Regions from separate parts of the Paenibacillus sp. Negev47 genome, predicted to be linked through region 1. Evidence: riboswitches for the same ligand, from Rfam matches in the RefSeq annotation. Region 1 holds a riboswitch; each other region holds the start of a gene.
The links. Region 1 has a riboswitch for cobalamin ahead of nikB (nickel ABC transporter permease). Riboswitches for the same ligand answer to the same signal wherever they lie in the genome.

Region 1 (10,014 bases):
GTGAGCATGGACGCTGGCGAGGTTCATGAGCAGCAAGAACAGCTTCGTCTGCTGGAAGCATGCGGAGGTCTGGCGGCAGGTGCCATTGCCCGAGTGAAGCTGGCGGAAGAGGCCCGATTGGCGCAGATCACTGCCGAATCGGAGCGCATACGCACAGCGCTGCTGGACTCTGTCTCTCATGAATTGCGTACTCCCCTAACCGCCATTATCGGCTCGGCTACGGGATTGTTGGAGAATGATACTCTTTTTACACCCGAGGATCGGAGAGAATTAACAGGCAACATTCGGGATGGGGCCATGCGTATGAATCGTGTCGTCACAAATCTGCTGGGTATGGTTCGGCTGGAGAGCGGCATGTTGCAACTGAACCGGAAATGGTGTGACGTGGAGGATATAATCAGCGTTGTACTGACACAGGTTCGGGAATTCAGTCCGCATCGCAACATTCAAGTTGAACTTCCTGGTGCTCCGGTCTTCATTTACGGAGATGAAGTATTGCTGGAGCAGGTGCTGGTCAATATCGTCAGCAACGCCATCAAATATTCTCCCCATGAAAGCCTGATTGTCATCACTGTGGCGAGTGATGAGAGTCCGAGTCAATTGACGATCATGGTCGCTGATCAAGGCATCGGTATACCGGAAGCAGAAAGAACACGTATATTTGATAAGTTCTATCGCTCGGAGTCGACTCAGCATGTCACAGGGACGGGGCTTGGTCTGGCCATCTGCAAAGGCATTGTGGAAGTCCACGGAGGTACCATTGTAGCAGAGCCGAATCCGGGCGGGGGAACGAGAATGCGCATAGATATCCCCATGGAGGCTCACGGACCGCGGTTTCCCTATTCAGAACAAGGAGAGGTTGAAGAATAAAATGAACGCACCACTAGGGGCTCGCATACTGGTAATCGATGATGAGCCGCAGATTCGCAAATTGCTCAAGGTCACCCTTCAGGCACACCAATTCGAACTCCACGAGTGCGGGGATGGCGAAGAGGGTGTCATTCAGGCCAGCATTGTACATCCGGATCTGATCATCCTTGATCTCGGTTTGCCGGGCATGTCCGGTATGGAGGTGCTTCGCCGGATTCGCGAATGGTCGCAGGTGCCGATTATCGTGCTGACAGCGAAGGATCAGGAGGGAGATAAAATTGCCGCGCTGGATGGTGGTGCAGATGATTATGTGACCAAACCCTTCGGGATGGGGGAGTTGGTTGCCCGTATTCGGGTTGCGCTGCGTCATGTAGCCAAAACGACGGATGAGCCCATATTGCGCTTCGGATCACTTACGATTGATCTGGCCCAAAGGCAGGTCGAACTGGAGGGAACTTTGGTCAAATTAACTCCAACGGAATATGAGATGCTGAAGGTGCTCGCTTCCAATGCGGGAAAGATCATCACCCAGCGTCAGCTTTTGCAGCAAGTATGGGGAGGGCATCATCATGAGTCTGACAGCCATTACCTCCGGGTATATGTAGGACATCTGCGTAAAAAATTAAAGGAAGATCCGACGAATCCCCGATATATTCAGACGGAGCCGGGCATTGGTTATCGCTTTTTGCTCCCAGCCGAATAAGGTTTAATTGACACAGGGCGTTTCTTATAAGTGATGCGATGCACGATTCAGCAGATGAGCGCTATGAAATGGAACAAAACACCGTCCCCTTTAGCAGCAAAGGAAACGGTGCTTTTATATTATGACGTGTATTTTGGCAACCAGTCGCCGTGAGCCTCAATCAACTCATCACACATGGCTACGATGTCATCAATAGACAGTTCTGCAGCTGTGTGCGGATCAAGCATGGCGGCGTGATAGATATGTTCCTTCTTGCCAGTGATTGCTGCTTCAATCGTCAGCAGTTGAGTGTTGATGTTTGTCCGGTTCAATGCCGCGAGTTGTGGAGGCAGGTCACCAATGTACGTAGGGCTGATTCCTGATCCATCGACCAAACATGGTACCTCGACACATGCCTCGCGCGGCAGGTTCGTAATCAGTCCGTTGTTCATGACGTTGCCGCCAATTTTGTAAGGTTGGTTCGTCTCCATGGCTTCCATAATATGCGATGCGTATTCCCGGCTGCGGGTATGTTCAATATTTTCGCTGGCAAACAGCTTGGTACGCATCTCTTTCCAGCCTTCAATCTGGTTCACACAGCGGCGTGGATACTCATCCAGTGGAATGTTGAAGCGTTCGATTAGCTCCGGGTAATTCCGTTTGATGAAGTAAGGGTGGTACTCAGCATTGTGCTCGGAGGACTCCGTTACATAATAGCCAAAACGCTGCATCAGCTCAAAACGAACCATGTCATCATGCTGTTCCTTCTGTTTTTCCTTCGCCAGACGTTTGATCTCGGGGTACAGATCCTGCCCGTCTTTTGTAACTTCGAGCAGCCATGCCATGTGGTTGATGCCTGCAATTTTGGCTACGACACCCGTCTGATCGATCCCCAGTGCATCAAACAGATGCGGTACACATACCTGCACACTATGACACAATCCTACGGTTTTGATCCCACCATGTACGTTCATGACATTGGTAAGCACGGCCATCGGGTTGGTATAGTTCAGGAACCATGCATCCGGACATACTTCCTGCATATCCCGGGCAAAATCCAGCATGACCGGAATCGTCCGCAAGTTACGGAAAATTCCGCCGATACCGAGTGTGTCTGCAATCGTTTGACGCAGTCCGTATTTCTTCGGAATCTCGAAGTCCGTAATGGTGCATGGATCATACCCACCCACCTGAATGGCGTTGATGACATATTTGGCTCCGCGCAGCGCTTCTTTGCGGTCATGATATACGTTAATGACACAACGACTTCCAATCGAACGGGCCAGACTGGTCAGCAAACGCTCTGAATCGCTCAAACGTTCAGCATCAATATCGAACAATGCCAGCTCAAAATCTTGCAGTGCTTCGGTCATCATGACATCACCCAATACATTTTTAACAAAGACGGTGCTGCCTGCACCGAGGAACGTAATTTTATTCATTTAAGTTAGCCTCCCTGAAAAATGTTGTACCCCAACTATAGGCCGATTCGGCGCATATAACTATGGCTCAACCCCTTTCAAACATGTTATAATCCCATTTTTGTTCCCGCTTTCAACTAATATAGAAGTATTTTAGCTGTTATAATATAAATAGATTGAATGAAGAGGTAAGCGGAACGAAGTAGGATGGAGGGCGAAAAATGAGTCGCATTGAGATGAATGTAGTTCCCGCAGGCTGGACACAGATGGAGCTGATTTTGTTGTTTTTCGGGTGGGAGGCATGTGACCCTGCGCATTATTGGGGACCGGGTGTACGTGATTCTTACATTGTGCACTACATCCATGAAGGACGGGGGACCGTGTACATGGGGGACCAAGAATACAAGTTGACTCAGGGACAGGGCTTCGTCATACTCCCGGACATGCTTATTCATTATGAGGCAGATCCGAAGGATCCCTGGACGTATTCGTGGTTTGGATTTAAAGGTGTGCAAGCCAAGGCATTCATGCAACGTGCCCGATTAAGTCCAGAGCACCCAGTGTATGATGCCCGTGATACGAATACAATGGAGCACCTGTACTCAGAGATGGTTCAGGCCTCCGCGTATTTGGGAGGGGATGTGATGAACCAGAGTCTGTTGTACCGCCTGATAGCGGAGTTGATCTCATCGTCATCGGTAGAGGAAGAGGAGGGACAGCTTCTTTCGAACAAAGAAGAGTACATCAGGCAGGCAGTTCAGTTTATGGAGAACAGGTACAGCCAGCGGACCTCCATTCTGGATATTGCCCACGCCGTGGGGCTGGACCGCACATATCTGTCGGGATTGTTCAAGGAACGATACGGCAAGTCGCTACAGTCATTTTTTCTGGAGTACCGTATGAATCGTGCTGCTGATCTTCTTCAGAACCCCGGACTTTCCGTTAGTGAAGTAGCTCATTCGGTGGGTTATACGGACCCATTATTATTTTCAAAGATGTTTAAGCGTGTGACGGGTGTGTCTCCGAAGGGTTCGAGAATTCGTGGTTAGACGTATCCAGTGTTTTAAATTTGAAAATAAAGTTTTGATCATTAATCGTCGTCCCGCTATACTGATACAGAAGTGCAATTGAATATGTGGAACTTGGTGCTTCGCCCATCAGGGTGAAAGCTTAATAGGGAAGTCCGGTGTAATACCGGCGCGGTCCCGCCACTGTAACAGAGGAGTCAGGTAGCGATAATCCACTGGTTTAGACCGGGAAGGAGCTGCATTGACCATGATTCTGGAGCCAGGAGACCTGCCAGGTTTAACAAACACAGTAGTACCCTACGGGAGATAGGAAGGTGTTTAGAGAGCATGATTTTTTCTGAAAATCTGTTTATTTAAGGCGTCCTCATCCAGTAACACGGAGAGGGACGCCTTTTTTGATAGAATTTATACGTTTTCAGCGGAGCTGTGGACGGAGAACATCATGGCACATACATAAAGTTTTGGGGAAGGACGTTTGAGCACTTGAGCAGATATATCGTTAAGCGTTTATTACAACTGGTTGTCGTATTGTTCGGCATCACGTTTCTGACATTCCTGCTAACCTATCTGTCTCCTGGGGATCCAGCCAGACTTATGCTCATGTCTACAGGGGTAACGCCATCCGATGAACTGGTCAGACAGGTGAGGTCAGAGCTTGGATTGGACGAGCCTTTTCTCTATCGATACGGGACATGGCTGGGACAGGTAGTGACCGGAGATTTTGGTACGTCATATAAATACAAACGTCCAGTACTGGACGTGCTGATGGCACGGCTCCCGGCAACGCTTTGGCTAACAGGAAGCGCTATGATTCTGGTTATTCTGGTTTCCTTTCCATTGGGGATGTTGTCGGCTGTCTATCGTAATAAATGGCTGGATTTTGTTATTCGTTTATTCTCTTTTGCCGGATTATCGATGCCCAGCTTCTGGTTGGGTATGTTGCTCATGTTGGTCTTCGGCGTACAGCTGAAGCTGCTGCCGGTGATGGGCAATTCCGGATGGAACAGTCTGATTTTACCCGCATGTACACTCGCGATTCCACTTGTTGCCCAGTACAGCAGACAGATTCGTACGGTCCTGCTTGAGGAGACAAACCAGAACTATGTGATCGGAGCAAGATCCAGAGGTGTGAAAGAGTCGATCATTATTTTGCGTCATATTCTCCCCAATGCCCTGCTGCCGATCGTTACCCTTATGGGTATGACAACAGGTGCTTTGTTAGGTGGTGCAGCGATTGTGGAAAGTTTATTTGTATGGCCTGGCGTTGGTCAGATGGCAGTAGATGCCATTTTCACACGGGATTATCCGCTGATTCAGGGGTATGTCATCTGGATGGCGATCATCTATGTCACGCTGAATCTGCTGGTTGATGTATGGACACATCTTCGTGATCCTCGAATCCGACTGGATGTGGATGTATAGATGAGAGCCTTCAGACTTGTATTACTGCAGAATCGCTGGTTCACATTCCTGTTATCTCTAACCGTCTTCTGGGTTATTCTCGCCATGGTTGCGCCGCTGTTCGCACCACATGACCCACTTGCAACGAATTTTGCCAAAGTGTTGCAGCCATCCAGTGCAGAATATCCGCTAGGAACCGACCAGCTTGGCCGCTGTGTATTATCACGTCTTTTGTACGGGGCGCGAACCTCGCTGCTGCTTACCTTTATGATGATTGGCATTGTATTCGTGTTAGGCGTAGCGATTGGGGTCATCGCCGGTTTCGCCCGGGGTGTGACGGATACGATTCTCATGCGGTTGTCTGATACATTGATGGCATTTCCAGGCCTGATTTTTGCGATCGCCGTGGTGGGGATGCTTGGGCCGGGATTATTCAATACGGTGCTGGCATTGTCGGTTGTCTGGTGGGCGAAGTATGCACGGATGGCCAGAAGCCTGGTCATTTCCCTTCAGCAAAAGGAATATGTCGCTGCCGCTGCTTTCAGCGGAGCACGTAAGATACAGATCATTGGCAGGACGATTCTGCCCAACATGATGTCTCCACTCATCATCATGGCGATGATGGATGTGGGCGGTATGATGCTGTCCATCTCGGGGTTATCGTTTCTCGGGCTTGGCGCACAGCCACCGAACCCCGAGTGGGGGGCCATGTTGAATGAAGGCAGAAGATATCTGCAGACTGCACCCTGGCTGTTGATAAATCCGGGCCTGGCGATATTTAGCACTGTTATTATTTTTAATTTACTGGGAGACGGCCTGCGAGATGTGCTTGATCCCAAGAAAAATACAGCTTAACTGGAGGAACCAGAATGAAGAGGAATTTTCCAAAATCAATCCTGCTCACCATCATATCCATGTTCGTTGTGTTCTTGCTTGCAGCTTGTGGCACCACCAATAATCTATCGACCTCGTCTGATGCAACGGAGAAGTCAGCGGTTACGGACAATGGTACGACAAGCGCACCAACTCATCTGAATGTGGCCCTGTTCTGGCTTGGAAGCAATCTGGACCCGGCAGAGGAATGGAACGGTTGGACGCTTACGCGTGCGGCGATTGGTGAGACACTCATTCAGTTTGACGAGAATATGAAGCTGGTTCCTAAAATTGCAGATACGTGGGAACGTGTTGATGACACAACTTGGCATTTTCATATTCGGGAGGGTGTAACTTTCCATAACGGAAATAAGGTAACCGCAGACGCAGTAAAAAAATCGATTGAGCGCTCCATTGAGCTAAACGAAAGAGGACAAGCGACTGTGCCAGTGGCCTCGATGACTGCAGAAGGACAAGATCTGACGATCAAGACGACAGAACCTTATGCGTCCCTGCTTGGTAATATTGCCGAGCCACTGTTCATCATTGTGGATACCAGTGCAGATACATCCAAATTCAAGAGCGAGCCTATTGCTACCGGGCCATTTATGGTGACGGGTTATACGCCAGATCAGGAGATTCAGGTGAAAAAGTATGACGGGTATTGGGGCGGTGCGGCAGATGTCGACACATTGACGTTGAAATATATCAAGGATGACAGCACGCGCGCCCTTGCCCTGCAGTCCGGAGAGATTGATGTAGCAAGTAACGTGGGACGCAGCAGTCTGGCATTATTCCAGGACGAGAGTCAATACACCATTGACGAAATTCCCAGCCTGCGTACCCAATTCGTATGGTTCAACACAACCAATCCGCTGCTGAGTGATCCGGAGGTTCGCCGTGCGATCTCATGTGGTATTGACCGGGAGATGTACGCGAATACGCTAGTGGGCGGTCAGGCTGCCAAAGGACCATTCACGTCAGCACTGCCTTTTGGCTATGACAAGATCAAAGGATATGATTACGAACCGGAGAAAGCCAAACAGTTGCTGGATGGGGCTGGTTTCAAGGATGCAGATGGCGATGGTATTCGTGAAAAAGATGGGAAGAAGCTGTCGCTACAGCTGATTCTCAACTCCGCTTACGAGTCCGATTCAATTGTGGCTGCTGCGATGCAGTCCCAGCTTAAAGAGATTGGCGTTCAACTGGAGATGACCTCTTATGAGGATCTGACCGATCATCAGAAGAGCGGGAATTACGATCTCGCTTTAACAAGTATTAATACAGGCATCACGGGTGACCCGCAGTATATTCTGGATTTCTACTTCATGACGGGCGCGGAATGGAATGTGGGCGGATATAGCAATCCGAAGCTGGATGAGGTAATTACTCGCCTTCACTCCGAGTTTGACGTGGAGAAAAGGTATGCCCTCGCAGCAGAGGCCCAACAGATGATTCTGGACGATGCAGCATATATGTTTTTGACCTATACCCCGATTAATATTGTGAGTAAAAGCAACGTGCAAGGTGCGACGATGTATCCCATCGACTTCTATCTGCTGGATCGTAATATTAAGGTTGGACAGTAATGAAGCCATTGCTTAGTGTCAACAACCTTTCCGTAACCTATAAGGGTGACTCTATGGCTCTGCAGGACTTGTCCTTCTCCATGAATAAGGGGGAGATTATCGGGATTGTAGGTGAAAGCGGCAGCGGAAAATCAACCCTGATTCGGGCCTTGCTTGGCCTGCTTCCAGAAGGTGGCCGATACACCGGGGGAGAGATCTCTTTTCAGGGAAAAGTGCTTCTACGTGAGTCGCGGTTGGATTGGGGTGGAGTGCGTGGGAAGCGGATTGCCATTGTGTTTCAGGACAGTGGTTCGTATCTTAATCCGATTCGCAGCATCGGTAGTCAGTATATCGAAGCAATTCGTACTCATTTCACCGTGTCCAGAAAAGCAGCTCAGACCATGGCTGTGAATATGCTCTCCGACATGGGATTGGATGATCCCGAACGAATCATGCGTGCCTATCCCTCGCAGCTTAGTGGGGGGATGAAACAACGAACAGCGATAGCTATGGCGGTGACGATGGAACCTGAACTCTTACTTGCAGATGAGCCGACCAGTGCATTGGATGTGACAACACAGAATGAAGTGATGAACCGATTGAGCGAGCTTCGCTCCCGGCAAGGGACAGGCATGATCATCGTAACGCATAATATTGCCGTTGCAGCTCATATGGCGGACCGAATTGGTGTGATGCAGGGTGGTACCTTGGTTGAAATGGGAGAGACTTTCCGCGTCATATCCGAACCTCGGCATGAATACACTCGCAAACTGCTAAGTGCTGTACCTGAATTGGAGGGGAATGTTCATGGCTCATAAGGAGTTACCGATTCTGGAACTGAGAAACCTGTGCAAAACTTACGAGTTAAAGGGACATAGGGCAGTTGATGCGCTGAAAGCTGTTCATTTGGAACTGTATCCGGGAGAATGTCTGGGGATTGTCGGGGAGAGTGGTAGCGGGAAGAGCACACTGGCTAGATGTGTAACCCATCTGGAACGAGTGACGTCAGGACAGATTCGCTATCGTCAGCAGGATATTACCCGATTGAACGGAAAGGCACTACGCTATCAACGAGAGCGGATCCAGATGGTTTTCCAGGAGCCTTCGGCTACCTTTAATCCGCGAATGAAGATTGGAGCTTTTATCCGGGAGCCACTCATTAATTATAAAATAATGAAGGGCCAACAAGCGGAGCAGGAAGTGCTCAGGCTGTTGGAACGGGTAGGGTTGTCTGCTGCGACGGCAGGTAAATATCCACACGAACTGAGCGGGGGAGAGCAGCAGAGAGCAGTCATTGCTCGTGCGATTGGTGTTCGGCCAGACATCATCCTGTTCGATGAAGCTACCTCTGCACTGGATGTTTCCATTCAGCAGCAGATCCTGGATCTGTTGCTGGAGTTGAGAAAGGAAACAGGCATCTCATCTATTTTCATCTCGCATGATCTCGCAGTGGTGCAACAGGTAAGTGATCGAATTGCCGTGATGTATCAGGGGGAAGTCGTTGAAGTCGTAGAGAGTTCTCAGCTGACCAGTTCAGCGAATCATCCCTATACCCGTAGCCTGATGGCTTCGGTGTTGTCCGTGAGAGAAATGAAGCATAAGATGAAGGCGCAGAAGCAGGAAGAGGAACAAGGGCGGACGGGGGTTCTTCAGGAAAGTCTGTCGGGATAACACCGATGTGCGGGTTTTCGTTACTCCAAATAAAGTCAGGCTATCGGTGTTCCATTAGGTAATGAGCTATCGGGTGAGAGCAAGACAACATCACCTTCACCAGGCACACCGCCCAGTACGAGTACTTCAGAGACAAATCCGGCAATCCGCCGAGGCGGGAAGTTAACTACAGCTATCACCTGTTTGCCGATTATCATGTCAGGCGTGTAGCGTTGGGTGATCTGAGCACTGGAGCGTTTAAGACCAAGTGGTCCGAAGTCGATCGTCATTTTAATGGCGGGAATACGAGCCTTGGGGAAGGGTTCGGCTTCCACCACTGTACCAACCCGGATATCATGTTGCATAAACTCTTCAAAAGTAGCCATAGGGTAGATCTCCTTTCAACTATTGGGGACTATTATAAATGAAAAATCAACAAAAAATCCAGATTACGCTGTATCGTAACCTGGATTTCTGTTGTGGTGCTTTGAATTAAATTAAGCGCCGTTCCAATTCTCTCC
Region 2 (10,014 bases), 2.0 Mb from region 1:
AATAAGGCTTGGACTTCGTAATATGCACTTGTGGTCCAAGCAATTCACGCAGGTCAATGGCAACCTTATCCAAGTAGTCAGGCTCATCGATGATAAGCAGCTTAGGAGTTTTCTGTTCAATTACTTTGATGAAATCAGATTCAATATAATATTGTGTGCCGTTCAATTTGGCATAATCACGCAGTTTGTCATTTTCTTCACGAGCATACAACTTGTCATCAATGTACGTTTGAAGGTGGAGATTATTCTCCAGGCAATAGTCGTACAGTTTGCGGGAAGCCTCCTGTGGAACGTAACGCTCATAGAGTACTTTTTCGTCCAGCAAGTTTTTCACCAATGCACCTTGATACGTAATGATCGGCACGTTAAGACCAGTTTGACGAGCCAGTGCTTGTGCAGAAGCATAAGCACGTCCAGTCGCCAGCGTTACAGTTACACCATGGGCAACCGCTTGTTCCAGTGCAGTCTGCGTAGCAGGGGTAACTTCCTTGTTGTCGTTGATCAGAGTGTCATCAATATCGATTGCAATTAATTTGTAGGTCATCTGTGTATCTCTCCTTTTTATCTGTATCTATACTAACGAACCAAAAAATAAGTTTTACACGAGGCCACTCCGAATACAGATTCATCTTTCGATCGCTGTTATCCCCGGATTTTTTTGATTCCATTCCCCCAAGGGGGAAATCCGTTGATAAAGGCGAACGCTTCGCTTCTCCCGATGAATTCTGTCTTCTCCGTTAACGTGTAAAGTTAGACTTCGTTCTAAAATTATGCTTACATCTAAAACCTACTCCTCCAGGAAAACAAGGCCGATAAAGTCTTCCAGCTCCAGGTTGCCGAAGTAGTGTTTTACATCCAGGCCCTCAAGTGCAGTCCGCACCTCGGATTCCTCATAACGCTTGCCGCGCAGCATATCTTCGATATCCGCCACATCGCCTACACCGAAGAAGTCGCCGAAGATTTTGATATCTTCAATTCGTCCATCCTTGATGTTCATGCGCAGGTCAATAATGCCGACAGGGAATTTGCGGGTATGCTTCACATTACTTTCTGGAGACAGACCATAGTTCCAGTCCCAGTTGCTATAACGCTCGGCAGAGATTTCCTTGATTTTGTCCCAGTCTTTCTCTGTGAGTGTATATTGCGGGACGTCTTGCGGCTCCATCCGGAAAATGTGACGCAACAGCTCATCGCGGAATTGCTCAATCGTCAGGTTACTGTCGATCAGGTCACGAATGTTGGCGACCCGGCTGCGCACGGATTTGGTACTTTTGGATTTGAATTTCTCGGGATTCACGTTCAGGGATGCCTGTACATGATCCAGATTCAGGTTAAACATCAATGTTCCGTGACTGAACATGCGTCCGCGGGTGGAGAACTGGGCATTGCCCGAAATTTTCTTTTCTCCCACTTGCAGATCGTTACGCCCGGTTAGTTCGGCATCAACCCCAAGTTCCTGCAAGGCTTCAACCACAGGCTGAGTGAATTTGCGGAAGTTGTGGAAGGATTGACCGTCATCGGCTGTAATAAAACTAAAATTCAGGTTGCCGAGGTCGTGATATACTGCTCCGCCTCCCGAGAGACGACGGACAACCTGTACACCGTTATCCTGAACATATTCGATGTTAATCTCTTCAATGGTATTCTGGTGCTTTCCGATAATAATGGACGGGCGATTGATATAGAACAGCAGGTAGCTGTCATCCTCCATCGGCAGATGCTTCAGAATATACTCCTCAATCGCGAGGTTTACAGACGGATCTGTAATGCCCTGGTTATCAACAAACAGCATGGTCATTCCTCCATTAATATATGTGAGGGATTAAGATCCCTTATGTAGTGATGCTGTACAGACTGAAATTCCTTCTCTATTGTAAACGAATTGTGGATGGGACACAAAGGAATTAGGACAAGTTTGCCGGGATTGGAAGGAACACACCTAAAACGGGATTGACCCGTACCTCCCACGCCATCCATAATAAAAAGGACATGTAGAAAGGGTGACGGAAGAATGACCGGTTATATCGAAGTTTTCGGACATGGCGGTGACGTGGAGACGGCCGCATCCCGGTTTGGAGGCAATGCTGCAGATTTTCTCGACTTTAGCGCAAATATCAATCCATTGGGCCCGCCAAGGGAAGTCTTGGAGGCTTTGGAGCAAGGATTGCAGTCGGTGCTTCGTTATCCTGATCCGGGTCATCGTGGGTTCAAATCATTACTCAGTGAACGTTTGGGTGTGCCACAGGACCATATTTCGGTGGGCAATGGCGCTGCCGAAAGCATGGCGCTGATCTTGCTCGGACTTACTCCGCAGAAGGTCGGCACAGTGGAACCCGGATTTTCGGAATATCGTTCTTTAGCGCGACAATTCGGTGCGGAAGTCCAGCATGTGGAGGGACGTGAGGAGCTGGAGTGGCGTGCTGAACCTGAGGACATTGAACGACTGATGGAACAGGTAGACCTGCTGTTTCTCGGTCAGCCGAACAATCCGAATGGCGTACAGTATCCGGTGGAGGTACTGCATCGTCTTGCCCGCAAAGCAGAGAAAACAGGTACTGTTCTGGTCATCGATGAGGCGTTTATGGATTTCATACCTGAATCAAGGCGACAATCCCTTGCACCCAGATTGGACGAATATCCACAGGTGATCATCATCCGATCGATGACGAAGTTTTATGCCATTCCGGGTCTGCGTCTGGGGTATGCCTTGGGACGTCCAGAATGGATTCGTGCCATGACGGAGAAACAAGTGACCTGGAGTGTGAATGGATTGGCGTTGATTGCAGGTGAAGCCTGTCTGCGCAGCGGAGAACGATTCGAACAGGACACGCTGGCGCAGATCGCACGGGAACGGGTGTGTTTAACGAAAGGCTTGGAATCATATGGTTGTGTGGTAACGCCGGGAGAAGCCAATTTTATTCTGATACAGCTGCCTAAGCCCTGGACAGCAGCATCCATGCAGGCGGCTTTGGGTAAGCGTGGGATTTTGATCCGTAGCTGTGCCATGTATCCAGGACTTGGTGAGCGACATGTTCGCTTGGCAGTAAAGGATGCAGAAGCCAACGAGCGCTTACTCGAAGTGTTAGGAAGTGTAATGGAGCACCCACACCACAAGCGACACATGATCGGAGCAGGGGGAACGTGCGATGACACTGGCATTTTATAATTACTACAAGAATGCAGAGGCAGACGAGAACGAATATCGTTCCTCTTCATGGCCCGGGTTGAAGATTACTGCACACGATCAACATATCAGAGCTGCGAGTCCTTCTGTTGCAAGTGCACTTTCCAGTGCGGTGTATGGCGGCGGGATGCTCGAACTGGATCGGATATTTAACATCTATGTGGATCGGCATTATCGCTGTGATGATCCTCCCCGTGATATCGAACGTTCTCTGAATGAATGGCAGGAGAAGCTTGATCAATGTGCGGGACTGTTGACAGCGGTTAGACTGGAGCATACCTCTATTCAGGAATACGCCAGTGAGGAATTCGGAGTTCTGTGTTGTACAACAGCCGGGGTGTCCAATGCTGCACGGGCAGGTTCCGTAAGAACCGTATTTGATACGGAGGGAAACGAGACTGTTGCTGTAACACCTTTAAAATCAACCACCCAATCTCAATTCATGAAGCCCTACATCCCGGGCACGATTAATGTCATGTTATGGTTGAATGGACGCATGACATCGGGAGCGATGGTGAATGCGATCCAGACTGCGGTAGAAGCCAAAGCAGCGGCACTGGCTGATTTCGGTGTTGCGGACTCGGAGAACGGGCTGCTGGCCACTGGAACGACAACGGATGCTATTGTACTTGCGGTGAGTCAGTTGGACGAGCAAAAGCCGCTAATTGCTTACGCAGGAACGGCGACGGTTGTTGGTGCGGCCATTGGCAGGTTGGTCTATGACACGATCACGGAAAGCCTGCAAGCTGGGCAGCAGTGGAAAGAAAGGAACAGGGTGTAATGACATTTCAGATTGAAGAACTGGTCTCCTGGCCGTTCTGGACGGGAATGGTGGGTGCCTGGATTATTATAGGGGCATACATACTTGATCGTTGCATCGGTGATCCACGCTGGATTCCTCATCCGGTGATCGGCATGGGGAAAGCGATCTCTGCGCTAGAGCGTAACATTCGCTCCCGTGTGAGCACGGATTCCGGGCTGAAGAGCGCCGGTCTATTATTTCCGCTGCTGATTGCGGGTGGGGCGTTTGTAATCACTTGGGCATTCGTATATGTGCTGGGTCTCATTCATCCCGTTGTAGCGGCAGTGGCTGAAATCGTGCTTATTGCGACCACAATTGCCTCCAAAGGCTTGAAGGATGCAGGCATGGAGGTATATCACCATCTGATTCAGAAGGATTGGCCTGCTGCAAGACGTTCACTTGGCATGATTGTTGGACGTGACACAGCTCACCTGAAGGAACCGGAGGTTGTGCGAGGAACGGTGGAGACGGTAGCCGAGAATATTGTGGACGCCATCGTGTCCCCTTTGTTCTATGCGTTAATTGGTGGCGCACCACTTGCGATGGCTTATCGTGCCGTGAATACATTGGATTCCATGGTTGGTTATAAAAATGAGAAGTATCTGCATCTCGGCTGGGCTTCCGCCCGTCTGGATGATTGGGCAAACTGGATTCCCGCAAGGCTTACCGCCATCCTGCTGATCGTGGGCGCGTGGGTCATGAAACTGGATGCCAAAGGCGCAGCACGTATGGTGAACCGGGATGCCAGATTGCATCCAAGTCCGAATAGTGGTTTTCCCGAATCGGCGGTGGCCGGAGCACTGGGGATCAGACTCGGGGGACACAACGTGTACCATGGCGTAGCTTCTTTTCGTGCCTATATGGGTGAGGCGACACGTCCTATGGCAGCAGAGGATATTGTACGAACGACACGTCTTATGTTCTGGTCGGCGGGTTCTTTTGTCGTTCTGTGTACATTGGTGACGCTGGGAATATGGCTTGCTGGAGGTACGCTGTTATGGAAGTAACTGTAGAGCAGAATGGATCACAGCAGCGAAATATTCTGTTTATACGTCATGGCACAACGGCGTGGAATGTGGAAAAAAAATATCTGGGGCATACCGATATCGCTTTGCTGCCGGATGCAGAAAGAGAACTGGCTTCGCTACGCGAGCAATTAAGCAACGTCTCGTGGGATACGGTATATTGCAGTGATCTGCTCCGTTGTCAGCAAACGCTGGGACAGATCTGGCCTTATCCATTGGAGCAGGTCAAGCTGGACCCGCGCCTGCGAGAGGTTGATTTTGGTCAATGGGAAGGATTGACGTACGATCAACTCAAGGACAACCCACAGTACCGGGATTGGATCGATGCTCCACAGGACGTCACCCCGCCAGAAGGGGAGTCATGGCAGGCATTTACTGTGCGGATCGATTCATTTCTGCAAGAATGCTTATGGGCGGATTGTTCGTCGATGCAATCTCGTGAGGCTGACGTGCCAACGATTATTGTTGTTACGCACGGCGGTGTAATCCGGTATGCATTATCTCGTCTCATTGCCGATCTGGGATTCTGGGATACGCAGGTGATTCCGGGGCAAGCGATACAGGTACGGCTGGAACAACATGGAGATCAGTGGGTTGGCACGAGGGTGGCTTTTCCGGGAATCGGGTTGTAAGGATGTGCAATATAACCTATAATCACAACAGAAGTGTGACAGCACTGTAGTTTCGTGTGACAGGCAATAATGCCTGCACATGAATGCAGATTGCTCACTTGAATGGTTAATCCATATCAGCGACCAAGGGTCCCGCGTGCGTGCAGTAATGGTTCATGGCTCAATATAGTCATGGATGGCATACGGGTGAAATAGGGAAGCCGGTGCAAGTCCGGCACGGTCCCGCCACTGTAAATCAGGAACAATTCCTGTAAGTCAGGTTACCTGCCCTGGACGTTCAAACCGGTGTTCCTTCGAGGAAAGGACAGCGTTTCGGGCAGTTCTATGTGCATGCACAACCATACGTTGGACATGTACAGATCGCCATATGCGAGACGTCATCCCTAATCCTAGCGTAAGGATTAGGGATTTTTTATTGTTCATGTAAGATGAACCGAGACCAATTTTACACGAGGTCACTCCGATTGCAGTACCATTTTCCGATCGCTGTTATCCCCAGATTTTTTGATTCCCTTTTTGAAACGGAAAATCCGGTGATAAAGGCGAACACTTCGTTTCTTCAGATCGGTTCTGCAATCTCCGTTAGCGTGTAAATGTTGCAGTTCAAACCTTATAGAGGAACACCAAGGCAAGGGTAGTAAGAGTTCAAGCATGATGCAAGAAAATAGCACAAATAGAGAAGGGGAGAATAACAGAATGAATTTCAAGAATTGGAAAAGCGTAGCGTCACTGCTGAGTGCAGCCGCACTGGCACTGGCTTTGGCCGGATGTGGTAATGCAACAACAAACGAGGGCACAGGTACTTCACAGCAGCCGGCACAGGAGCAGTCCCAAGGCCAGGCGCAAACGGATCTCAAAACACAATATCCACTTACCGTTACCGATGCAACGGGTGAATCGTTCACATTTGACAAGGCACCAGCCAAAATTGTATCCGTGTCTCCAGCTGAAACCGAAACGCTATTCGCACTTGGATTGGACGAGCAGATTGTAGGGGTATCCGACTATGATGATTATCCGGAAGCCGCAACAACCAAAGCGAAAATGGGTGGCATAACCAAGCCAAATGAAGAGTCCATCATTGCGGCTGAAGCCGATATCGTATTCACAGGCATCTCCATGAGCGAAGATGCAGTGAAGAAGCTGCGCGAGCTGGGTATTACCATTTTCAAAACCGATCCAAAATCGATCGATGATGTAATGAACAATATCGAAACATTCGGTAAAATCATGGATCATCAAGAAAAAGCTCAGGAGCTCATCACCCAGATGAAACAGGATGTGACTGATGTAACTGAAGCGGTGAGTGCAGTTAAGCCGGAAGAGAAGAAAAATGTATATGTTGAGTTCTCTCCAGGTTGGTCGGTAGGTAAAGGTGAGTTCATGGACGAACTGATCACCGTAGCTGGAGGAACCAATATTGCTGCGGACAAAGAAGGCTGGTACCAGATCAATGAAGAAAATGTGATTGCCTCCAACCCGGATGTGATTCTGTATGCAAATGATGTCATTGATGAAAACTCCAAAACACTGGATCAGATCATTAAAGCTCGCAGTGGCTGGGATCAAATTACGGCTGTGAAGAACGATGCAGTCATTGGTCTCGATGCGAACCTGCTCAGTCGTCCGGGACCACGAGTAACCGAAGGTCTGAAAGAAGTAGCCAAAGCGATCTATCCTGACCTGTTCCAATGAGTAAAAAACTGGCCGTGTACGCATCGGCAGGGATCGCACTGCTTGTGTTAACCGTGCTCATCTGCACGGGCATCGGTTCGGTTTCCTTGCCTATTCGTGACATTGCGGGTATCCTGCTTCATCACTTGCCATGGGTGGGAGACTGGATCACGCCCGACTGGAGTGCAGCAGCCGAACAGATTATATGGAAAGTCAGATTCCCACGTGTACTGCTTGCCGTGCTCGTGGGCGCATCGCTGGCGATTGCCGGTGCGGGATTTCAGGGGGTTCTTCGGAACCCGCTGGCAGACCCGTTCACCCTGGGCGTATCATCCGGCGCTTCGGTGGGTGCAGCCTTCCTGATTTTCTTCGGATTGCAGTATGCACTGATCGGAATCTGGACGTTGCCACTGGTGGCGTTTTTGACGGGTGTACTAACATTATGGTTCGTCATGTCCTTGGCTCGTGAAGGACGCAAAATACCAACGCATAGCCTGATTCTGGCTGGTGTAGTGATGCAAAGTTTCTTGGGAGCGGTGGTTTCCTTCCTGTCGACGATGTCGAAACAGACCATTAATGAAATTATATACTGGACGATGGGAAGTCTGGCTCTGCGTGGGTGGTCGTATACGGCCATCCTTTTCCCGTATTTTCTGCTGGGCCTGATCTTTCTCTGGAGTCGGGCACGTTCCTTGAATGTCCTGGCGCTCGGAGAACGTCAAGCTGCACATATCGGGGTTGGCGTCGATCGGCTGAAGCTGTCCGTGCTTGCTGTGGGAACACTGCTTACCGCAGGAGCGGTCTCTGTATCCGGCGTTATTGGCTTCGTAGGACTGGTAATCCCGCATATCCTTCGGCTACTTGTTGGGCCTGACTATCGATTGCTGGTGCCTCTATCCGCTATTGGTGGGGCCATCTTCATGGTCTGGGCAGATACGATCGCCCGATCTTTACTGGCGCCGACCGAAATTCCGCTCGGTGTGGTGACGGCCTTTGTAGGTGCACCATTCTTCGCTTATCTGCTACACCGGAATAAGAAACTGCGGAAGGGGATGATGCCATGAGTGCTGGTTTGGGCGAAGCTCTAATCGCGGTTGCCGGGGCAGGTAAAATGTATGGCAGTCATCAAGCTCTGGACGGGGTGGACTGGGAAGTTACGGAGGGGGACTGGTGGGGTGTCGTCGGTCCAAACGGCAGTGGCAAGTCCACCCTGCTCCAGCTCCTTGCAGGGACGGAACAGTCAAGCGCAGGCAGTATACGTATTGATGGCCGTGATATTACCTCATACAGTCGGAAAGATCTGTCACGCATGATCGCCGTGTTACAACAGGATGGTCTGCCTGCAATTTCCTATCCTGTGAGGGATGTTGTGGAGATGGGGCGTTATCCATACCAGAATTGGCTTGGGCGAGAATCAGCAGATGGAGCGGCTGTGGTTGACCGGGTACTGGAGGAGCTGGGATTGACGGATATGGCTGAAAGGCCATTGGATGCACTAAGTGGAGGACAGCGACAACGGGTGGCACTTGCCAAGGTCATGGCTCAGGAGCCCAGGTTATTATTGCTGGATGAACCCACTACGTTTCTGGATATCAAATATCAATTGCAATTTATGGAGTTATTATCAACATGGCGGCAAAAGAACCAAATTACGATTGTGGCTGTGCTGCATGATCTGAATCTGGCTGCGCAGTTCTGCGATCACATTCTGGCGCTGCGAGAAGGCAAAGTGGTGGGGAATGGAACGCCACATACCTTGATGACCGAAGACAATATTCAGGACATCTTTCGCGTGAAACCTGCGATGGTGATTCATCCTGACAATGGAATACCTCAGCTCTTGCTGCGGCGGGAGAAGGAATGAATGAAGCGGGGCAACCCATATTTTGAAGAAGGAAGTGCTGGCTGTATGAATAATGAACAGGTGTTGGAACAGTTACTGGGTCGGATCGTGGCTCCTAATGAAGAAGTTGCGGCGGAAGCCTCCGCACATGTGGATGCATTGACGAAACCACCCGGCAGTCTGGGTAAGCTGGAACAGCTGGTTATTCGTCTTGCAGGAATCACTGGCAAGGCTCGTCCACATTTGGATCGCAGAGCCGTCATTGTCATGGCCGCAGATCACGGCGTGGTGGCGGAAGGTATCAGTGCTTTCCCTGCCGAGGTGACGCCGCAGATGGTCCTTAATTTCCTGGCTGGTGGGGCTGCAGTCAATGTACTTGCCCGTCACGCCGGAGCCGATGTAATCTGTGTGGATATCGGGGTTAATGCCGATCTGGAACATCCTGACCTGCTTTCCCGCAAAGTTCGTAAAGGTACGGCCAACATGGCCAAGGGTGCCGCAATGACTCGCGATGAAGCGATTCAAGCCATTCTTGCAGGGGTCGACGTCGTATCGGCAGAGGTGGCAAAGGGAACACAATTGTTCGTAACCGGGGAAATGGGGATTGGCAATACAACGGCAAGTGCAGCGGTGATGTGTGCATTAACAGGAATCGCACCAGCTTCCGCGGTTGGGCGAGGAACGGGTATTGATGATGCGGGATTGCGGCGTAAAGCCGCCGTGGTTAGCCAGGCGCTTAGTGTGAATTCCCCGAATAGGGAAGATGCACTGGACGTACTTTGCAAAGTGGGTGGCCTGGAGATTGCCGGACTGACGGGTGTGATTCTTGCTGCAGCTGCGAACGGATGTCCTGT
Region 3 (10,014 bases), 740 kb from region 1:
GGGAGTTGGTACATATTTTCTTTTTATGGAGAGATGATTGCATTGCCGTTTGTAGTCAAGGGAAGCGATTTTCGTTTCAAGTCAATTCTATGGGGAATTATCCTCTCGGCACTGCTCATGATGCTGATTATTGTGGAAACTATCACTTCTATTGGCGTTCCTATTGCTTCGAGATTGGTATATCCTTCGTATGAGCTGGCACGACAACTACAAATTAGTGACTTTCTGGACCGGTTTGACCTGGCACTGGCAGCAGTAACCATGCCGACCATGATCACGAAGATTGCATTTGATCTATACTTTGTCTGCTGGGGACTGAAGCGGATGATCCCGAAAGTGTCGGGAAAGATGATGACGGGCCCGGTCGCCTTGGTCGGATTCGTATGTGCTTTCTGGTTCTTCCGAAACGCGATTCAGCTCAATCGTTTTACCCGGGAATGGACATGGATCGCCATTGTGTTTGAGGTGCTGTTTCCGATCGTGCTGTTTCTGTTTCTTCGTCCTCGCAAAAAGGATACCGATGAATCTTCCGAACAGAAATCTGGAGAGCAATCCAAGCGAGAAAAGCAGGAAAAGGAGCAGAAATCGGCTGATTCAGGAAAGGATGGGGAGAAGAGACGGAAGGATTCCCATGGTGGGGAGCTCCAGCCTTCCTGATGCAAACCATCAAAAATCGTTATAGATAAATGGACAGAAACACGTTGAACACCGTTTCCCTTCACTGCAGTACCCTGTATACTGTAGTCAGACTGATGAACATTCGGCTGAACTAACGGGGGGAACATGAATGGCTCAACATTTGGCAGGTGTACGTGTAGCATTGACAGGACCACGAAAGTCGAAAGAGATGTCCTTACTGGTTGAAAAAATGGGTGGAATTCCGCTTGTGCGACCGGCACAGGGAACGGTATTTCTGGATGATCGGAATATCAGGGATGGTCTGGTATCCTGGATCTCGGACCCGCCAGACTGGGCGGTATTGACCACTGGCATGGGTCTGGACGCGTTGTTTGAAATGGCTGAGGATATGGAAGTCGCGGGAAAACTACTGGATGCGCTGTCGGAATCCTCAATTGCGGCCAGAGGATACAAGACGGTGAATGCACTGAGAAAGCGCAAGTTAACGCCGTTAGTACGGGATGACGATGGCAGCACGGACGGGCTCATTCGTGAATTCGCCCCACATGATCTCGCAGGGAAAAAGGTGATGTTGCAGCTTCATGGGGAGACAGCTCCCAAACTCGTTGCATGGTTAGAGGAACAAGGAGCAATCGTGCGCCAAGTGCTTCCTTACCGCCATGTACCACCGGAAGAGGCTGAACTGGAACAGCTTTTGAATGAGATTGTACAGTACGAGATAGATGCTGTTGCTTTCACAAGTGGACCACAGGTTAGATTTCTGACGCAATATGCGGCATCGCAGAATAAGCTCGAACCGATGCTGGAAGCTTTCAGACAAGGTGTAATCCCTGCGTCTGTGGGTAAAGTGACGGCAAATTCGATGCGAGAAGAAGGTATTGAGGCGCTGGTGATTCCGGAGGAAGAGAAAATGGGCGCACTCATCGTTGAACTAGGGCGTTACTTCGCAGCCGGACATGCGGACAAGATCCGCAAGTAGCAGCAAAAAACAGTCGAGCAATGAGTCTAAACGAATTCAATCCTTAGGCAATTTGATGATTCTAACCGAGTTGTATATGCATATGTTATTCCGGGTTCTGATCTTATTTTTGGATCAGGACTTTTTTCTGTTTTGTCTGAAAATAGAAGAAGAGACAAGTATCATAAGCATGGACATTATTTCCTGACCGGTGTTATTATGAAGACAATATTGAATGAAAACAAGCAAGGTGCTCTTGCGTAAAGCAAGAGGTAACAGGGAATCGGGTGAAAGTCCCGAGCGGTCCCGCCACTGTAATGGTGAAGCCCTTTTTGATCCAAGTCACTCGCATAGCCGGGGAAGACAGAAAAGGAAGCTGATGATCCAGAGCCAGGAGACCTACCTTGCATGTGTCACCGAACCCTTCGCGGAAAGGAATGGTGTACGAAGAATCAGGAATTGGGCGAACAAGCGGTTCGCCCGGCTGGCCCCCTTGGGCCACATAGTCACAGGATTACCCTCTGGGAGTCTGGGACTGTGTTCTTGAGTGTACGTACATGCGTATCCCATCCGTTATAAGGATGGGATTTTTTTGTTTTTACATGAAAGTGATATCTCTACGATCTCCAGTTTTGTGTTGGAAAAATAGTGGCAGAGGAATAGATCAGTTAGCTCACGCAGCTGGTTTATAAGACCTGGGTTCGATGAACAGAGTTAACAGAGCTAGGAATTGAACACGCTTAACAGTTGGGGAGAAGGTCGGCATAGCCGTCCTTCTTCACTGTTTAATCCGTACGACTAGTGTGATGAAGGAGGAGAAGAAATGCAAGGTCAAGGCAAGCTGCTAATTATCGGGTTCGGTCCGGGGGCGATGGAACACATCACGAAGCGGGCACTCGAAGCACTTCAGGAGAGTGAGGTCATTATCGGATATAACACTTACGTGGATCTCATCCGACCTCTGTTGAATGGGCAAGCGATTGTACGTACGGGGATGACAGAGGAAGTAAGCCGTGCGCAAGAAGCGGTCCGACAGGCGGAGATGGGCAAGATTGTCGCGGTAATCTCCAGTGGTGACGCGGGCGTATATGGTATGGCAGGTCTGGTATACGAGGTTCTGATGGAGCAAGGCTGGAAGCCGGATACGGGTGTTGCGGTTGAAGTCATTCCGGGCGTATCGGCCATTCAGTCATGTGCTTCTCTACTGGGAGCCCCCGTCATGCATGATGCATGTACGATCAGCCTCAGTGATCACCTTACGCCGTGGGAGACCATTATTCGCAGGGTCGAAGCCGCAGCGTCAGCTGATTTTGTCATTGCCCTCTACAATCCACGCAGTGGGCGGCGTACACGCCAGATCGTGGAGACACAGGAAATGATCCTGCGTTATCGTGACCCACAGACACCGGTAGGTCTGGTGAAGAGTGCATATCGTGAGCGTCAGGACGTTGTCATGACCACACTGGAGGATATGCTGAATCATGATATCGGCATGCTGACGACCGTGATTATCGGCAACTCCTCGACCATGATGTACGAAGGACTCATGGTCACCCCGCGCGGGTATCAGCGGAAATATACGCTGAATACCGCGGAACAGTCGCTCAGACCCCATGAGCGACTGCGCACGGAAGCCGAGCCATGGTCGCTCGGCGCAAGGGAAGCCCGCGCTGCCGCCTCCGGCGAGGCAGCGGGCGAGAGCGCGGCCAGCGATGCATTGGCCGCGCAGCCACAGGCGGAGCCAGCCCTGCGCGGCGCAAGCGCCGGAGCGGGCATGGCCCCGCAAGGGCAGCCGCCCGCTGGCGCCGGGGCTGCTGCCGCTATGCCTGCGGCAAGCCCAGCCGGCAGCGCTGGCACCGCCGTGCTTGCCGGCGAGCGACCTGCTTTCGCGGCGGCAGAGGCCGCTCCGCGCAGGGTCGCAGAAGCGCCACGCGCCGGCGCAGCTGCGCTCGCCGCCGAGGCGCTGACGCGGCTCGCGGCAGGCGGAGCGCTCGCGAGCGAATCGGCGAGCCGCTGGCTGGAAGCAGCAGCGCCAAGCCACACGGCAAGTGCGCCACAGGCTGCGACCGCAACGGCGGTACGCACCGCGCCCGAGCCTGGGCGCAAGGCGCCGCTGTTCGAAGTTGGCGTGTCGCCCGGCGTGGGCAACAAGAAATTCACTGCCGCCCAGATGGCGCTGCTGGCGCAGTGTGCAAGTGAAGACGGCGAACTGGAGTATACGCCGGAGCACCAGATCATTTTGAGAGTGCCGACCTTTGAACCGGACTCGCTGGTAGAAGAGCTGCGTGCAGCGAATTTTATCGTTGTCCCGATTGGAGATGTCATCAAGGTGAAGGCCTGTGACTTCTGCAACATGGAGAAGGATGATGCCGTCCCGATGGCTAACCATCTGCAGGCGGTGATCGGCGGACTGGGTGCACCCAAAGAAACGAGTGTGGCACTGAATGGCTGCGGCATGGCATGTTATGGGGCAGTGCTGGAGGATATCGGCATCGTGTATCGCAAAGGTGCATATGACCTGTTCCTCGGCGGCAAGAAGTTCGGTCGCAATGCTCACCCTGCCCAGCCCGTAGCGGAGGGAATTCCGGGTGACCAGATTGGTGGGATTGTGGAACGCATTGTGGCGGATTACAAGGAAAAAGGCCATCCGAACGAGCGTTTCCACAAATTCTTTAAGCGGGTCGGCGTGATTCAGGGCTTCCGCCATGTGGATGCACCGGTCACTGTGGAAGTAAACCCGATATGTGGTGACTAAGACTCGATTAAGTCCCTGACTGAATCGGTCCCTGCGTGGAGGTTTACGTTGTCAGAAATTATTTAATATTTTGCAATCTTTGCTGGATTTTAGCTGACATAGATGGATTGATGTATCGAATGGAATGCCAGAAGAATGAATATGAAAAGCCTGATCTGTAGGTCAGGCGGGGGAGGAATAACAAAAGATGGATGCAATATTGTTGGTGGGACACGGGAGTCGTGATCCCGAGGGGAACCGGGAACTGAAGGAGTTCGCAAATGAGGTGGCAGCGAAGGCACCGGAGATTACGTTAGTGGAGACCTGTTTTCTGGAGTTAACGAGACCGAGTATTGCCGAAGGCGTTACTGCTTGTGTGGATCGGGGGGCAACACGTGTCGTGTTGGTGCCGATCATTCTGTTTGCTGCCGGCCATGCCAAGATTGATATTCCTAATGCCATTGACCGTGCCAAGGCACGTTATCCGCAGGTGGAATTCGTATATGGTCGTCCTATCGGTGTTCATGAGAAAGTCGTTCAAATCATGCAGACCCGTCTGCAAGAAGCCCAGCCTGTACTTGTGGCATCCCAAGGCGGAACAGCAGTAGCAGCTCCACCTGTTCCGGTGACGGATGAGGAGACCGCAGTATTGGTGCTTGGACGGGGGAGCAGTGACCCGGATGCCAACAGTGACTTTTTCAAAATGACCCGGATGTTATGGGAGAAACTACCCTACAAGTGGACGGAAAGTAGCTTTATCGGCGTGACTCAGCCCTCATTCCCGGATGGATTAGAGCGCTGTCTGCTGCTGGGTGCGAAGAAAATCATTATCATGCCTTATTTCCTGTTCACAGGTGTACTGATCAAGCGCATTGATGAAATGACTGCGGAATTTGCAGCGGCACATCCAGACATTCAGGTCGAGGTTGGTGGATATTTCGGATTTCACCCGAAGCTGGTTGAACTCGTACTGGAGCGGGCCCATGAGGGGCTATACGGACGTGTAACAGCCAACTGTGACAACTGCCAATTCAGACTGGAAGCAGCCAAACACCATCACCACCATCATGATCACGACCATGGGCATGACCATGATCATCACCACGATCACGACCACGATCACCATCAGGAACACAACCATGCGCACAGTCACGATCATTCAGACCATGATCACTCCCATCATCATGATAAGCATGACCATCTGCACGTACATACACACGATGAACACACGCATAAGCATGACCACGATCATGATCACACTCATGCTGCCGTCGATCGTGAAGCATCACTCGATTATCATCATGATCACGATGGAGAGCTGCATCATACGCATCACGAGCACGAAGGAACCGTACAGGAAGATGCTTCTCCCGATCAGGCTGAGGTTGCGGCAACTTTAGAGCAGGTGAATCGTCCATGATCTTCATGTTGTGTGGTACGAGTGATGCAAGGGAACTGGCTTTACAGATTCAGCAGCAAGGTGCAGACGTGCTGACTTCTGTTGTAACCGACAGTGCGGCGAATAGCCTGACCGAAGCTGGATTACCCGTTCGCACAGGCCGTTTGACAGTAGAGGCAATGGTCGAACTGGTACGTGAAAAAGGTAGCCGTGCCATCGTGGATGCAAGTCATCCGTTTGCCGAAGAAGCACATGCCAATGCAATGGAAGCAGCGAAACAGGCAGGTATTCCATACATTCGTTATGAACGGACAGGCCTGGCGTACGATGATCATGCGTTACTTCATGTGGTATCTTCCTACGATGAAGCAGCACTCAAGGCCAAAGAGCTGAAGGGCTCCGTCATGCTCACCACAGGTAGCAAAACGTTGCAGATCTTCACTAAGCACCTGCTCGGTGATCCGGACATTCGTCTCGTTGCCCGCATGCTTCCACGTCTCGACAATATGGAGAAATGCGGTGAGCTTGGCGTGGAACAGCGCAATATTATTGCGATGCAGGGACCTTTTTCCCGTGAAATGAATGAAGCCTTGTACAAGCACTATGCGACGACTGTAATGGTTACCAAGGAGAGCGGCAAGACCGGAGCGGTGGATGAGAAAATCCAATCTGCACTGGAGCTGGGCATTCATGTTGTGCTGATTTCACGCCCCGAGGCTGAATTTGGGACGGTGTTTGATCATTTTGAAGGTGTACTGGATGAGTTGAAGCGCGTATTGGTGCAGTAGAACACCCCGATAGTCTTAATTTGAATAACGAATATTTGAATGACACCACTACTTGAAGGAGTGAAATGCATATGGATTTCAAAACGGAATTTAAACCGTTGACCGTACAACCACAGGAGATTGAGGGCAAAAGCTTTGAGATGATCACGGAGGAACTGGGTGAGCATCCTTTCACGGATGAGCAATATCCCGTGGTACAGCGTGTTATTCACGCCTCGGCTGATTTCGAACTGGGCCGTAGCATGGTGTTCCATCCGGATGCCATTCAAGCAGGTATTGCAGCACTCCGCGCCGGCCAATCTGTCATTGCGGATGTTCAGATGATTCAAGCTGGCGTAAGCAAGGATCGCATTCGCGGTTTCGGCGGAGATGTGCACGTACATATTTCGGATCCAGATGTGATGGAGGAGGCAAAGCGCCTTAACACTACTCGGGCAATTATCTCGACGCGTAAAGCAAATCAATTGTACGAAGGCGGGATTTACGCCATTGGTAACGCACCAACAGCACTGCTGGAATTGATCCGTTTAGTCAAAGAAGGCGAAGCCAAACCGGGCTTGATCATCGGTATGCCAGTTGGATTCGTATCCGCAGCCGAGTCCAAAGACGAGCTGCGCAAACTCGACATCCCGTTTATCACCAACATCGGCCGTAAAGGCGGAAGCACCATCGTCGTAGCGGCTCTGAACGCCATCTCCCTGATGGCAGTAAAGGCTTAATCATTATGTAACCGCCCATAAGGTATTGGCCAGCGTTAACGAACCGTATAGATCTTATATTGTGGATTATCATCCATTTCATATTTTAACGAACCTAAGTAACGCTATCCCGGTGAAAAACGCCAAAAAGCGTTGGAAACATCGTCTTTTTAATAAAATAACGTCACTACGATTCGTTACAATTTTCGTATGTGGAATATGGCCCTAATAGCGTCTTCTCGGTTCGTAAAAAGGTAGATGTCATCGAAAAGGCATACATCCATGTTCGCATGACTGAAACGAATTTCATGGGTAAGCTTGGTTCACCGTTATAAGGTGGTTAATCCCCAAGTATCGCTCATCTGCAAAAATGAATAGCAGACGCACAAGCACAAAACTGCGTAACTACATTCCATGCCAAGTTTTAGTGGCGTGGAATGATCAGTTACCCAAAACAAACCTCAGGGCATAGTTTAGCCCAAGAGGTGGCACTGCGCACTGTGCCAGGTGGATGCAGAAGCAGGAAGCAGCGAAGGGGACGGAATCGATTCTGAAGAAGCGAAGCGGTCGCCTTTGTCTCCGGATTTCTCCCTTTAGAATAGGGAATCAAAGAAATCTGGAGACAACAGCGATCATAAGAACGATCCGTACCCGTAGCGGCCACCCAAGCGCCCAAAGCCACCACCCACGCACGCAGCGTAATGCAACCTAACTAACAAAGGACGGGAGGTTCAAAACCCATGATAGGCGGCAATACCCCAGACCCCGACAAACCAATGCGTTCCGGCTTCACCACAGGAGCGTGCGCGACAGCCGTTGCCAAGGGAGCAACGCAACTCCTGTTAACAGGTGTTACGCCGGCACAGGCCGTGGTTTCATTGCCCGCGGGCTTTGACCACTCGTTCGAACTGATCGAGCAGGAACTGACCGATGGCGTAGCGACCTGTGCCACCATCAAGGACGCGGGGGATGACCCGGACGCCACACATCGGGCGAAGATCATCGCGCATGTGTCGTGGCGAGACGAGCCCGGCATGGAGCTGGATGGGGGAATCGGCGTAGGCCGAGTCACGAAGCCCGGACTGCCCGTGCCTGTAGGCGAAGCGGCAATCAACCCCGTTCCGCGCCGCATGATTACCGAAGCGGTTACCCAGGTGCTTGCCGAACATGGCACAGCCAGAGGGGTGCGGGTCGTGATCAGCGTGCCGGAAGGCGAAGAGATCGCCAAGAAGACCCTGAATTCCCGGCTCGGTATTCTGGGTGGTATCTCCATCTTGGGTACACGAGGCGTGGTCGTTCCGTTCTCCACCTCTGCCTACAGAGCGAGTGTCGTACAAGCTATTTCCGTTGCTGAGGCATCGGGCTGTGAACATATTGTGCTGACGACGGGCGGTAGTAGCGAAAAATATGCGATGAAGATGATGCCCGAGTTGCCAGAGGAAGCCTTTATCCAGATGGGGGACTTTGTCGGATTTGCTATCAAACACGGTAAACGGCTGGGCATGAAACGGATTAGTCTGGTCGGAATGCCCGGCAAATTTGCCAAAGTGGCTCAAGGCGTCATGATGGTGCACTCCAAGAGTGCGCCGGTGGATTTTGGATTTCTTGCGTCTGTGGCCCGGGAGACCGGAGCCGGAGATGAACTGGCGCAAGCGATCGAGGAAGCCAACACGGCGACTCAGGTGGCAGATATGATGACTGAAGCGGGGTACTTGCCCTATTTTGAAAAGTTATGTACATATGCTTGCCAGCACTGTTTGGAACATGCGGGAGGCGGCATAACGGTGGAAGTGGTATTGGTCACGATGAAAGGAATGGAACTGGGGAGGGCGGAAATCAGTGAACTCGAAGACAGCAACTGGAGCAAAGAATCGTAAAATCCGCATTATCGGCGTGGGTGAAGAAGGCGCGGCAGGATTGACAACGGATAGCCTGAATCTCATTCAGGAGGCAGATGTACTTGTGGGCGGAGAGCGCCAGCTGGAGTATTTCCCGGCATTTGCGGGTGAGAAGTTAGCGATCAAGAGTGGTTTAAGCGATCTGGTTGTGAAAATAAAAGCGTTGCAGGCCGCACACAACGTCGTTGTGCTTGCCTCGGGAGACCCGCTGTTCTACGGCATCGCCGGGTATCTGGCGCGCAAATTAGGCCCGGATCAACTGGAGATCCGGCCTAATCTCAGTTCGCTGCAGCTGGCATTTGCCCAGCTTGGCGAGAGCTGGCACGATGCCGTGCTCGAAAGCGTGCACGGACGCCCGCTCAAGGGCCTCGCACAGCGCATCGATGGCAAAGCCAAAATTGCGCTGCTCACGGACGAGCACAACAGCCCCGCTGCGATCGGGGCATATCTGCAACAGTTCGGCATGACCGAGTATGATGCCTACGTTGCCGAGAACCTGGGCGGGGCAGACGAACGTGCCCGCCTTTACACCCTGGACGAGCTGGCGGCAGCAGAATGCGGCCCGCTGAACGTCGTGATTTTGCTGCGCCGCAAGGAGGCACCTGCGCCGCGCAGGGGATTCGGTTTTGCCGATGAGGAATTCCATCAGCGCAAACCGGAGAAAGGCCTGATCACCAAGCGTGAGGTCCGCGCATTCAGCTTGGCTGAACTGCGACTTGGCGTGGACAGCATTGTGTGGGATATCGGCGCTGGCTCAGGCTCGGTGGCGGTAGAATGCACGCGGCTCGCGCCGCAGGGACAAGTCTTCGCCATCGAAAAAAATGAAGGTGACCTCGTGAACATCGAGGCCAACCGGATCAAATTCCGGACAGACTTCACCGTCCTGCATGCCAAAGCACC

Region 2: another riboswitch for cobalamin. It lies ahead of AC4G47_RS22965 (ABC transporter substrate-binding protein); the one in region 1 lies ahead of nikB (nickel ABC transporter permease).
Region 3: another riboswitch for cobalamin. It lies ahead of cobJ (precorrin-3B C(17)-methyltransferase); the one in region 1 lies ahead of nikB (nickel ABC transporter permease).

What each region holds. Positions count from the first base shown of each region.
Region 1 covers NZ_CM177754.1:257,564-267,577, forward strand. The annotation lists gene AC4G47_RS01175 (ATP-binding protein) at 1-870, shown strand, start outside; gene AC4G47_RS01180 (response regulator) at 872-1,573, shown strand; gene AC4G47_RS01185 (alpha-glucosidase/alpha-galactosidase) at 1,693-2,994, opposite strand; gene AC4G47_RS01190 (AraC family transcriptional regulator) at 3,195-4,022, shown strand; cobalamin riboswitch at 4,100-4,291, shown strand; gene nikB (nickel ABC transporter permease) at 4,485-5,423, shown strand; gene nikC (nickel transporter permease) at 5,424-6,257, shown strand; gene AC4G47_RS01205 (ABC transporter substrate-binding protein) at 6,272-7,864, shown strand; gene AC4G47_RS01210 (ABC transporter ATP-binding protein) at 7,864-8,661, shown strand; gene AC4G47_RS01215 (ABC transporter ATP-binding protein) at 8,651-9,514, shown strand; gene csaA (chaperone CsaA) at 9,550-9,879, opposite strand; gene udk (uridine kinase) at 9,991-10,014, opposite strand, start outside.
Region 2 covers NZ_CM177754.1:5,080,702-5,090,715, reverse strand. The annotation lists gene AC4G47_RS22995 (Cof-type HAD-IIB family hydrolase) at 1-544, opposite strand, end outside; gene lplA (lipoate--protein ligase) at 788-1,792, opposite strand; gene cobD (threonine-phosphate decarboxylase CobD) at 2,012-3,166, shown strand; gene AC4G47_RS22980 (adenosylcobinamide amidohydrolase) at 3,147-3,965, shown strand; gene cbiB (adenosylcobinamide-phosphate synthase CbiB) at 4,013-4,993, shown strand; gene AC4G47_RS22970 (histidine phosphatase family protein) at 4,984-5,643, shown strand; cobalamin riboswitch at 5,783-5,929, shown strand; gene AC4G47_RS22965 (ABC transporter substrate-binding protein) at 6,340-7,338, shown strand; gene AC4G47_RS22960 (FecCD family ABC transporter permease) at 7,335-8,381, shown strand; gene AC4G47_RS22955 (ABC transporter ATP-binding protein) at 8,378-9,181, shown strand; gene cobT (nicotinate-nucleotide--dimethylbenzimidazole phosphoribosyltransferase) at 9,227-10,014, shown strand, end outside.
Region 3 covers NZ_CM177754.1:6,309,757-6,319,770, reverse strand. The annotation lists gene AC4G47_RS28325 (GerAB/ArcD/ProY family transporter) at 1-657, shown strand, start outside; gene AC4G47_RS28320 (uroporphyrinogen-III synthase) at 788-1,618, shown strand; cobalamin riboswitch at 1,829-2,018, shown strand; gene cobJ (precorrin-3B C(17)-methyltransferase) at 2,421-4,352, shown strand; gene AC4G47_RS28310 (sirohydrochlorin chelatase) at 4,540-5,751, shown strand; gene cobK (precorrin-6A reductase) at 5,748-6,518, shown strand; gene AC4G47_RS28300 (precorrin-8X methylmutase) at 6,590-7,237, shown strand; gene AC4G47_RS28295 (cobalt-precorrin-5B (C(1))-methyltransferase) at 7,957-9,093, shown strand; gene cbiE (precorrin-6y C5,15-methyltransferase (decarboxylating) subunit CbiE) at 9,056-10,014, shown strand, end outside.